3 linked regions of the Martelella endophytica genome follow. The protein of the gene in region 2 interacts with the protein of the main gene of each other region in a pairwise test. Links are inferred from orthologs where the notes say so. Each region holds a gene or a part of one and is shown on either strand. Other genes may lie near its edges.

Region 1 (3,417 bases), 1.1 Mb from region 2 along the record:
ACAAGCCGGACAGGACGCTATTTTGCCTTTTCTGATCGCGATCATCCTCTTCCCGTTCATCGAAATCGCCGGCTTCATCGTCGTCGGCCGGGCGATCGGCCTGTTTCCGACGCTGGGGCTGATCATGCTCACCGCCGTGATCGGCGCCATTCTGCTGCGTGTGCAGGGGTTCGGCGTGCTGCAGCGACTGAACACAGCCGCCAGTGATGGCGGCGATCCGGGCCGGGAGATGATCCATGGCGCCATGATCGTGCTGGCCGGCATCCTGCTTCTGATCCCGGGCTTCGTCACTGATATCCTCGGCCTGCTGCTGTTCATTCCGCCGGTGCGCGATCTGGTGTGGAAGCATTTCCGCAACAACATGGTCGTGGTCTCCAGCCGCTCGTCCTTCTTTGGCGGCGGCGCGGCCCCCCGTGGCCCCCAACGGCCGGGCGGCAAGCGCCCGAACGTGGTCGATCTCGACGCTTCGGATTTCTCCTCCGATCCGGACCCGAACTCGCCCTGGGCAGATCGGGACGACAAGCGGCTCGACGACGACAAGAAGTCGTAGCCTCAACCACGCCCTTATCCCCGGACACGCAAGGTTTTTTCAACGTGCAACCACCGGCTTTCGGCCGGTTGCGAGGGTTGTGCGTTTCCCCGGCAAGTGCTAACTGGCATCCACATTGATTTTTCAAGAGGACGCGACATGGCTGAAGAAAACGGCGCAGAAAAGAAGGAAAGCCCTTCGCTGAGCATTCTGACCCAGTACATCAAGGATCTCTCCTTCGAAAACCCGGCTGCTCCGGCCTCGCTGCAGAAGCGCGACAACCAGCCGGCGATCAATATCAGCGTCAACGTCAACGCCAATCCGCTCGGCGACGACAACTACGATGTGCTGCTTTCACTGAAGGCAGAAGCCAAGTCGGGCGACAAGCCGCTGTTCCTCTGCGAACTGCTCTATGGCGGCGTCTTCCGCGTTGCGAATTTCCCGAAGGAACACGTGCTGCCGATGCTGTTCATCGAATGCCCGCGGCTGCTCTTCCCCTTCGCCCGCCAGGTCGTGGCCGACGCCACCCGCAACGGTGGCTTCCCGCCGCTTCTGGTCGATCCGATCGATTTCGCCCAGATGTTCCAGCGCCGCATGGCCGAGGAACAGGCCCGCGCCAAGGTCCAGCAGCCGGCCAACTGATCGGCAAGCACCTTGCAGAAATGAAAAACCCGGTCGTTTGGCCGGGTTTTGTTTTTGAGGCTGATGAAGGCGCTTCGTGCGAGCGGCTACTTCACCCTGTTCCACAAAGCGTTGTCGCCGATCTTCGCCACCATCGCCTCATGCGCGGCGACCTCTTCGGGATGGACGCGCGGGGCAAGCGGGCGGGGGCGCACGAGCGGCGGCAGCTGGCGGATATTGCCGTCGCTGTCATAGGCATCATAGGTGCCGGCATTGACCAGACGGAAAGCCGCCTGCCGTCCGCCGGACATTTCGATATAGACTTCGGCGAGCAGTTCCGCGTCGAGCAGCGCGCCGTGCTTGGTACGGTGGGCATTGTCGATCGAATAGCGCTTGCAGAGCGCGTCGAGGCTGTTCGGACCCATCGGATGCTTGCGCCGGGCAAGCGCCAGCGTATCGACCACCATGTCGTCGGGGATCGGCGGCTTGCCCAGCCGTCCGAGCTCGACATTGATGAAGCCCATGTCGAAGCTCGCATTGTGGGCGATCCAGCGCGCGCCTTCGAAGAATTCAAGGAGCTCGTCGGCAACGGCCGAAAACACCGGCTTGTCCTTCAGGAATTCGTCCGTGATGCCGTGAACCTGCAGCGCCTCGGGGTGAACGGTCTTGCCATCCGGGTTGATATAGACGTGAAAGGTCCGCCCTGTCGGGAAGTGGTCGATCAGTTCGACGCCGCCGATCTCGATCAGCCGGTCGTCGTTCTTGTCCATGCCCGTGGTTTCGGTATCGAAGATGATATCGCGTGTAACTTTCATGACTGTCCCTTGCCGCGGATGTCGGCGATGATGGCAAAAACCGCCTGGCGCGCATCATCTAGCCCATGTCCGGTATCGACAATATAATCAGCCCGGGCGCGTTTTTCGCCATCGGGAAGCTGCCGTTTCAGGATCCCCTCGAACTTTTCCACCGTCATTTCCGGACGCGACAGCACGCGCTCCCTCTGGATCGCCGGATCGCAGGTGACGACCACGACGATGTCGACATCCTTCTCGCTGCCGGTTTCAAACAGAAGCGGCGTGTCGAGCACCGCGATATCGGCGCCATCGGCCGCGGCCTTTTCGAGGAAGGACTGCCGCTCCTCAAACACCAGCGGATGGACGATCGCCTCGAGCCTGCGAAAGTTCTCCGGCTTTCCGGAAAGTGCGCGAGAAAGACGTGCCCGATCGATCGCGCCATCGACCGTCACGCCGGGAAACGCTGCCTCGACGGGGGCAACGGCGCGACCGCGATAGAGCGCATGCACGGCCGCATCGGCGTCGTGCACGGGAATGCCGGCCGCGGCGAAAAAGCCGGCAGTCGTCGATTTGCCCATGCCGATGGAGCCGGTGAGGCCGATGATCTTCAAGCGCCAACCTCCAGATCCGCAAGAATTTCGGCCCGAAGCGCGCTGTCCACCTCCGGCCGTTGGCCGAACCATTTTTCAAAACCCGGCACCGCCTGATGCAGCAGCATGCCAAGGCCATCCACCGTTGCAAAACCCTGTTCGCGCGCCTGCTTCAGGATCGGCGTTTCAAGCGGTACATAGACGATGTCGGTGACCAGCGCGCCCCTTGCCAGTATCGAGAAATCGAATTCCGGCACCGCGCCGCCCTTCATGCCGAGCGAAGTGGAGTTGACGAAAAGGCCGGCCCCCTCCATCGCACCAGAAAGCGCATCCATGCCGGCAGCCTTCACCTCAGGCCCGAACCGTTCGGCGAGTTCCTCGGCGCGGGCGAGGGTGCGGTTGATCAGGTGGATTTCGGCAATCCCCCGGTTCACCAGCGCCTCCACGATGGAACGCGCACCGCCGCCGGCGCCGAGTATGACGGCCTTTTCCACCTTGTCCCAGCCCGGTGCCTCGGCATCGAGATTGCCGGAAAAGCCCATGGCATCGGTGTTGCTAGCATGGACAAGACCGTCGCGGACCCAGAGCGTGTTCGCCGCGCCGAGCGCCGTTGCAAGCGCATCCGGCCGGTCGGCAAGTTCGAAGGCAGCGACCTTGTGGGGAATGGTGACGTTGCAGCCGACGAAGCCCGCTTCTCCCGAACGCAGGCCTTCGATGAAAGCGCCGATCTCGTCCGGGGCCACATCCTTGCGGATATAATCGCCGGCAATGTCGTATTTTTTCAGCCAATAGCCGTGCACCAGCGGGGAGCGCGACTGGGAGACGGGGTGGCCGATGACGCAGGCGCGCCGCAAGGGTTCAGTCATCAATGGCTCCAAGTTCG
Region 2 (3,407 bases):
AGGTTGTCTGCGGCAGTTCCTCGCCCGTCGTTTCGGTTTCCGCGAACCACATCTTCCAGGCGAGATAGCCGAGATAAGCAATGCCCGCCCATTTGATGACGATGAACACCGCGTGGAAGGTGGTGGCGACGGCGACCAGGCCGAAGACCGCAAGCGTCAGCCACAGCGCCTCGCCAAGCCACATTGCCGCCAGAAACGGCAGCACGTCGCGGTGGCCGCGCGAAAGCACGCGGGCGACGAGTGCCGCAACGCTCGGTCCCGGAGAACCTGCGGCGACGAACAGCGTGATGGCAAACAAAGCGAGGGCGCCGAGGGTCATGGTGTCGTCCTCAGAAAGGCAGCTTCATGCCGGGCGGGATCGGCAGGCCGGCAGTCAGTTCCTTGGTCATTTCCTGTGCCTTCTCCTCGGCGCGGTCCTTCGCGTCGCGGTGAGCGGCAACGATCAGGTCCTCGAGCATTTCGGCCTCGTCGGCGGAAAGCAGGCTGGGGTCGACCTTGATGCCGAGCATCTCGCCCTTGCCGGTCATGCGCACGGTGACCATGCCGCCGCCGGAAACGCCTTCGACCTCGACAGCTGCAATCTCTTCCTGCAGCTTTTCCATCTTGGCCTGCATTTCCTTCATCTTGCCCATCATGCCCATCAGATCGCGCATGTCGTCTCCTTTATCGGTTGAATTCAGTCGTCGAGGTCGTCTTCCGGCAGGACGTCACCATCATCGTTGACGGCGGCATCCGGGGCTCCGGCCTCGGTTGTCTCGGTGTTCTGTTCATCGGCGCGCACCTTGACATCGGTGATCTTGGCGCCGGGGAAGAATTTTAGGATCGCCGAAATCGAGGGGTCGTCGCGCGCGTCCTGGAACAGGCGCTCGCGTTCCGCCCTCTCGGCCTCCACCAGCGTTGGCTGGCCGGGCTCGCGGCTGAGGCTGACAAACCATTTTTCGCCGGTCCATTCCTTCAGTTTCGTGCCGAGTTCGTTGAGGAAGGTCTGCGACGTGCCGCTTTCGAGATTGACTTCAAGCTGGCCCGGTTCGAGCCGTACCAGATGGACAAAATTGCGGATTTCGGCGCGCAGCTTGATTGCCCGGTTCTGCGAGCAGAGATCGGTGATGTCCCGCAGCGACTTGATTTTCGACGTCGGCCCTGTGATTTCGGCGGGTGCCGGCTCCGGGGCGACAACCGGCTCCGGAACGATGTCCGGTTCCGGCGCGGCCTCGACGGCCTGTGTCTCCAGAACCTCAGGTTCGGGGGCAACCTCGGGCTCCGGAGAGACCTCCGGTGCGGTCGCTTCACGCGGTCTCAGCATCGTCACGGTCGCAGGCGGCCGGGGTGTCTCTGCGCGCGGCTCGGCGACCGGTCTGGAAACGGCATGCGTCGATGCCTGTGCGCCGCCACCCGAGGGACCACGCGGGGCGGCCGGTGCGGGATGAACGTCGCCGTTCTCGATCGCCAGAAGCCGTCGTGCTGCGTCCTCGGGGGAGGGTAGGCTTGCGGCATGGGCAAGGCGGATCAGCACCATCTCGGCAGCGCCGAAGGGGCGGGCGGCGTTTTCCGTCTCCGGAATGCCCTTCAGCAGCATCTGCCAGATGCGCGAGAGCGCGGAAACGGGAATGGCGGCGGCAAATTCGGCGCCGCGGGTGCGCTCAAGCTCGCTCAGCGACACATCCTCCGCACCTTCCGGAACATATTTCAGCCGGGTGACCAGATGGGTGAAATCGGCAAGGTCGTTCAGCACGACGACGGGATTGGCGCCGGCCTCGTACTGAGAAAGGAACTCGGCAAGGGCCGCCTTCACGTCGCCGGCGACGACATGGCCGAACAGGTCGACGATACGGGCGCGGTCGGCAAGGCCGAGCATGCCGCGCACCGCCGCCGCCTCCACCTTGCCATTGCCATGCGAAATCGCCTGATCGAGCAGCGACAGGCCGTCGCGCGCCGAGCCTTCGGCCGCACGCGCGATCATCGACAGCGCCTCATCCTCGATCTCGACGCCTTCCTTGGCGGAGATCGTCGAGAACAGCCGCACCAGGTCGGCGGCCGGAATGCGGCGCAGGTCGAAGCGCTGGCAGCGCGACAACACCGTGATCGGCACCTTGCGGATTTCGGTGGTGGCGAAGATGAACTTCACATGCTCCGGCGGTTCCTCAAGCGTCTTTAGCAGGCCGTTGAAGGCCTGGGTGGAGAGCATGTGGACTTCGTCGATGATGTAGACCTTGTAGCGCGCTGTCGAGGGCCGGTAACGCACCTGGTCGATGATCTCGCGGATATCGTCGATACCGGTGTGGGAGGCGGCATCCATCTCGATGACGTCGACATGCCGGCCTTCCATGATCGCCTGGCAATGCTCGCCGATCTCCTTCAGGTCGATGGTCGGCTTGTCGATGGTGGCGGTCTTGTAGTTGAGGCCGCGTGCCAGAATGCGGGCGGTCGTGGTCTTGCCGACACCGCGCACGCCGGTCAGCATATAGGCTTGGGCGATGCGGCCGGTCTCGAAGGCATTGGTCAGCGTGCGCACCATCGGCTCCTGGCCGACCATCAGGTCGGAGAAGTCCTTCGGGCGGTATTTGCGCGCCAGAACCCGGTAGCCGGTGTTAGCCTCGATCGTTGTCTTGTCCATCGCCATTCATGTGGTTTTCTGCTTGGCCCGCGACCCGAGGTCGCTTTCGGGCAGGCAGCGAGGATAGTCCAGGCCGCAGGCCGGAGTCACATCAAGGCCGGCAGTCTGGCAGAAGTTCTGCGGAAATGCACAGGATTTTTGATTTCGCCACGCGCTCAATCTTCCGGCGCCTGGCAGACATCGACCCAGCCCGCATTGGTGATTTCGGCCATGCGCTGCGGCGCGATCCGGACCGCGGCATTGCGCGAACCGGCGGCCGGAACGACCTCGTCAAAGGCCTTCAGGCTCTCGTCGCAGTAGACCGGAATTGCCTTTGCCAGCCCGAACGGGCAAACGCCGCCGACGGGGTGGCCGGTGATCGTCTCGACCTCATCGAGCGGCAGCATCTTCACCTTGCCGCCAAAGGCTACCTTGGCCTTCTTGTTGTCGATGCGGGCATCACCGCGGGCGACCAGAAGAAACACCCGGTCCTTGACCGAGAAGGATAGAGTCTTGGCAATCTGCGCGGTTGCCACGTCATGCGCGGCGGCAGCCTCGGCAACCGTGGCGCTGCTGTCTTCGGTTTCGATGATATCGAGATCGGGGGCTGCCTGGCTCAAGTGTTCTCGCACACTTTCGATGCTCATCAACGTCTCCGCGGCAGTCCGGACATAAGGTGGGAGGCTGGCAAGACGACCCATGCCGGGCTCGTTGGGGCTGCTTCCTTCCGGACCTGACCCGGTTGGCGAGTGGCACGTCCGCCACCAGCCTCCCGAGGGCACATATCGTCAATTTGCAGTGTGAATGCAAGCAC
Region 3 (4,464 bases), 3.9 Mb from region 2 along the record:
TATGGCAAAGACAACCAGGAATGCGCCGAACGACCTGTCGGCAAGCGCCTCGTCAAGCTGGCGAAGGCTGACGCGTCCGCTTTCATCCGGCCTGAGCTCGGCGAGAATATCCGAAAGCCTGCGCCCGTGTTCCGCTTCTGCTTGCTCGTCTGCCACGCTGTCCGTCCATCGTTCGTTAGGGTCGTGCAAGATGTAGGGTGTTGCGGACGACAAGTGAAGCCTGGCGGAGGCGATGCTGCCGTGACACCGCTTTTGCGCCCGGCCGGGTGCGTGCAAACAGGAGCCGCGACCACCGGAACGCATGGCCAGTCATTTTTTTGCATCTCCAAGTGGTTGAATCCAAATCTGATTCGCTCAGGCGAAAAAGGCCGCGGATAAAAATGATTGTAATTAGAACAAAAACGGAACAGTATAAAAACAGATAAGGAACAGGAGCTTGGAAATGACCGACATCATGAGAGACATTGCTGCATTCTTTTCCATCAGCATCTTCGTCGCCAGCATGGCGCTGATCATCGGTGCCTTCTGAGACGCGCCGCCATGCCCCGCCATCCGGGAAAAGCTTTCTGTGCATTGTCGGCGCTGAGCCGGCGCACGAAGTGCCACGGCGGGGCTTTGTCTTTATAGTGGCGGCCGGACTTTGGTGATGGAGCTGAATATGGCCGGTATGGATGCACGACGGGATGAAACTGCGGACGCGGACGCACGGGCGGTCAGTTTCGTTCATCTTCGCGTGCATTCCGCCTATTCGCTCCTCGAAGGAGCGCTGCCGCTGAAGACTGTGCTGAAGCGGGCTGTCGCCGATTGCCAGCCCGCTATCGCGGTGACCGATACCAACAATCTCTTCGGTGCCCTGGAGTTCGCGCAGAAGGCGGTCGGCGAGGGATTGCAGCCAATCATCGGCTGCCAGCTCTCCATCGACATGGAGGATGGCAGCGACGGTGAACGCCGCGGCGGCTCGCATCTTCCGGTCAAGCTGCCGTCGATCGTGCTGCTTGTTTCCAATCCAGAGGGCTATGCCAATCTTCTCGATCTTGTCGGTGAGGCCTATCTCGGCGGCAATGGAAATGACAGCGTTCATATCAAGAGCAGCTGGCTTGAGGGACGGACCGAAGGGCTGATCGCGCTCAGCGGCGGGCCGGGCGGCCCTATAGATCAGCCGCTAGCCCTCGGTTTCGAAGAGAAGGCGATTGATCGGCTATCGCGGCTGAAGGCGCTTTTCGGCGATCGGCTCTATGTCGAGGTTCAGCGCCACGGTGAATACGACGTGCAGCAGGAGCGCCGCGTTCTGAAGCTCGCCTATGATCTCGATCTGCCGCTCGTTGCCACCAATGAACCCTTCTTTCCCGCGCGCGAGGATTTCGAGGCGCATGATGCGCTGATGGCGGTTGCCCACAATGCGATCGTGTCGGATGACCGCCGGTTTCGTCTTACGCCGGATCATTACCTGAAGCCCCAGGCAGAGATGGCCGCACTCTTTTCCGACCTTCCCGAAGCCTGCGAGAACACGATCGAGATTGCCCGGCGCTGCAGCTTCATCCTCAACACCCGCGACCCGATTCTGCCACGGTTCACCGGCGGCGCCGAAGATCCGGAAGCCGCGGAAAAGGCGGAGGCGAACGAGTTGCGCCGGCAGGCGCTGGAAGGGCTCGAGAAACGGCTCGCTCATGTCGGTCTGAGCGAGGGGCACAGCCGGGAGGACTATTTCACCCGCCTCGACTATGAACTCGGCATCATCGAAGGCATGAAATTCCCGGGCTACTTTCTGATCGTTTCGGACTTCATCAAATGGGCGAAGGAACACGATATCCCGGTCGGGCCCGGCCGCGGCTCCGGTGCGGGTTCGCTGGTCGCCTATGCGCTCACGATTACCGACGTCGATCCGCTGCGGTTTTCACTGCTGTTCGAACGCTTCCTTAACCCCGAACGCGTGTCGATGCCCGACTTCGACATCGACTTCTGTCAGGATCGGCGTGAAGAGGTCATCCACTACGTCCAGCAGAAATATGGTCGCGCCCAGGTCGCGCAGATCATCACCTTCGGGTCGCTGCAGGCACGCGCGGCGCTGCGCGATGTCGGCCGCGTGCTGGAGATGCCTTACGGCCAGGTCGATCGCATCTGTAAGTTGGTGCCGAACAATCCGGCAAACCCGGTGACCCTTGCCAAGGCCATCGAGGACGAGCCGAAATTCCAGGAAGCCGCCGAGGAAGAGCCGATTGTCGGCCGGCTGCTGACGATCGCGCAGAAGATCGAGGGGCTCTACCGCCATGCCTCGACCCATGCCGCCGGGATCGTCATTGGTGACCGGCCGCTGTCCAAGCTCGTGCCGATGTATCGGGACCCGCGCTCGGACATGCCGGTGACTCAGTTCAACATGAAGTGGGTCGAGCAGGCGGGGCTGGTGAAGTTCGACTTCCTTGGCCTGAAGACGTTGACGGTGCTGAAGACGGCGGTCGATTTCATTGCCCGGCGCGGTATTTCCGTCGACCTTTCGACCGTGCCGCTCGGCGATCCGCCGACCTACGAGATGCTGGCCCGCGGCGAGACGGTCGGGGTGTTCCAGGTGGAAAGTGCCGGTATGCGCAAGGCACTCATCGGCATGGCACCCGACCGTATCGAGGATCTCATCGCGCTGGTGGCGCTTTATCGTCCGGGTCCGATGGAGAATATTCCGGTCTATAATGCGCGCAAGCATGGCGAGGAGGAGATCGAGTCGATCCATCCTGTGATTGACCATCTCCTGGCCGAGACCCAGGGCGTGATCATCTATCAGGAGCAGGTGATGCAGGTCGCCCAGGTGCTGGCCGGCTATTCGCTCGGCGAAGCCGACCTTCTGCGCCGCGCCATGGGCAAGAAGATCAAGGAGCAGATGGACAAGCAGCGTGTCCGCTTCGTCGAAGGCGCTGTCGAGCGGGGAGTGAAGAAGGGGCGGGCGGACGAGATCTTCGACCTGCTTGCGAAATTCGCCAATTACGGTTTCAACAAGTCGCACGCTGCGGCTTACGCCATCGTCTCTTATCATACGGCCTATCTGAAGGCGCATTACCCGGTCGAGTTCCTGGCCGCGTCGATGACGCTCGACATGGCCAATACCGAAAAGCTCAACGACTTCCGTCATGATGCCAAGCGCCTCGGCATCGAGGTCGTCGCGCCTTCGGTGCAGACCAGCTATCGTCATTTCGAGCCGGGCGAGGCTCGCATCTATTATGCGCTCGCCGCAATCAAGGGTGTCGGTGAGGCCGCGGTCGATCACATCGTCGCCGCCCGTGGCGACCGGCCTTTCGATAGTCTCGAGGATTTCTGCCAGCGCATCGACCCGAAACAGGTGAACCGGCGGGTCCTTGAAAGCCTGATCTGCGCCGGCGCCTTCGATTGCTTCGGCAAGGACCGCGCGGCCCTGCTCGCCGGCCTCGATCGGATCATCGGCTTTGCCCAGCGCACGCAGGATGATCTCGTCAGCGGTCAGGGCGATATCTTCGGCAGCAGCGGCGGTGTCTCGGCCATCGTTCTGCCCGACTATACGCCGCTGCCCGATTCGGAACGGCTGATGCGTGAGTATCAGATGCTCGGCTATTACCAGACGGCGCATCCGCTCGATGCCTATGCGGACCTTCTGTCGAAGATGCGGGTGCAGAGCTTTGCGGATTTCTCGCTCTCGGTGAAGAACGGCTCCGATCGCGGCCGTCTTGCTGGCACGGTGGTTGGCAAGCAGGAGCGCAAGACCAGAACCGGCAACAAGATGGGCATCATCGCCTTTTCCGATTCGACCGGACAGTTCGAGGCGGTGCTGTTTTCCGAATCGCTCTATCAGTATCGCGATCTCCTGGAGCCCGGCACGTCGGTTGTCATCACCGTATCCGCGGAAATGCGGCCCGAGGGTATAGGCATGCGCATCCAGACGGTGCAGTCGCTTGAGGAGGAAGCCGTGCGCCAGCAGAAGGCGATGCGAATCTTCCTGCGCAACGAATCGCCGCTCGCCTCGCTCGCCCGCCATCTCAATGACAATGGCGACGGGCTCGTCTCCTTTGTCGTCATCCAGAACGATGGCTTGCGCGAAGTCGAAGTGGAACTGCCCGGAACCTATCGCCTCTCTCCGGAAGTGGCGTCGGCCATGCGGGCGGTCTCGGGCGTCATCGACGTCGAGCTGGTCTGAGCGAAGGGCCGGTTTAAGGGCGGCGTATCTGCTGCGCCCGCCGCAGGTGTGCGGGCGGGAGATTCGCTTGTCGGGCGGAGAAGGGGACTGCCGGCCGCTCGCCGGAAGCATGTGAAGGCTTGTTTTTCTTTACCTTTTGTAAAGATTTGTGGCGGCAGGGCACGAACTTGTTGCCAATCCGCAACAGCAAGCGGGTAAGGAAGGGGTCGAGGGCAGAAACAGGACGTTTCGCGATTGCGATCAGCAGCCGCTCTTGTATGTTCATCTTCGGAAGCGAGGGCGAGACGGCCCAATCTTCTTCTAACCAGGGG

What was found. Proteins that work in one complex are often made in the same cells at the same time.
Region 1: the proteins of TM49_RS00100 (region 2) and dnaQ interact in binary tests that used the Escherichia coli proteins (3 or more experiments, as listed by UniProt). The link is inferred for Martelella endophytica from one-to-one orthologs.
Region 3: the proteins of TM49_RS00100 (region 2) and dnaE interact in binary tests that used the Escherichia coli proteins (3 or more experiments, as listed by UniProt). The link is inferred for Martelella endophytica from one-to-one orthologs.

The regions. Positions count from the first base shown.
Region 1 is NZ_CP010803.1:1,082,156-1,085,572, reverse strand. The notes cover bases 112-3,111. They hold dnaQ (DNA polymerase III subunit epsilon), read right to left. Parts: upstream 1,966-3,111; coding sequence 1,258-1,965; downstream 112-1,257. Other genes in these bases: TM49_RS04945 (shikimate dehydrogenase), read right to left, coding at 2,552-3,111; coaE (dephospho-CoA kinase), read right to left, coding at 1,962-2,555; secB (protein-export chaperone SecB), read left to right, coding at 689-1,171; TM49_RS04965 (FxsA family protein), read left to right, coding at 112-550. Outside these bases: more of TM49_RS04965, read left to right, coding at 23-111; more of TM49_RS04945, read right to left, coding at 3,112-3,400; TM49_RS04940 (Maf family protein), read right to left, coding at 3,393-3,417. UniProt on the Escherichia coli protein: DNA polymerase III is a complex, multichain enzyme responsible for most of the replicative synthesis in bacteria. The epsilon subunit contain the editing function and is a proofreading 3'-5' exonuclease.
Region 2 is NZ_CP010803.1:18,735-22,141, reverse strand. Bases 149-3,138 are described here. They hold TM49_RS00100 (DNA polymerase III subunit gamma/tau), read right to left. Parts: upstream 2,621-3,138; coding sequence 677-2,620; downstream 149-676. Other genes in these bases: TM49_RS00095 (YbaK/EbsC family protein), read right to left, coding at 2,770-3,138; TM49_RS00105 (YbaB/EbfC family nucleoid-associated protein), read right to left, coding at 330-653; TM49_RS00110 (LysE family translocator), read right to left, coding at 149-319. Outside these bases: more of TM49_RS00110, read right to left, coding at 1-148; more of TM49_RS00095, read right to left, coding at 3,139-3,240. UniProt on the Escherichia coli protein: Part of the beta sliding clamp loading complex, which hydrolyzes ATP to load the beta clamp onto primed DNA to form the DNA replication pre-initiation complex.
Region 3 is NZ_CP010803.1:3,927,622-3,932,085, reverse strand. The notes cover bases 307-4,353. They hold dnaE (DNA polymerase III subunit alpha), read left to right. Parts: upstream 307-658; coding sequence 659-4,153; downstream 4,154-4,353. Other genes in these bases: TM49_RS18135 (porin), read left to right, coding at 4,273-4,353. Outside these bases: TM49_RS18145 (exopolysaccharide biosynthesis protein), read right to left, coding at 1-156; more of TM49_RS18135, read left to right, coding at 4,354-4,464. UniProt on the Escherichia coli protein: DNA polymerase III is a complex, multichain enzyme responsible for most of the replicative synthesis in bacteria. This DNA polymerase also exhibits 3' to 5' exonuclease activity. The alpha chain is the DNA polymerase catalytic subunit.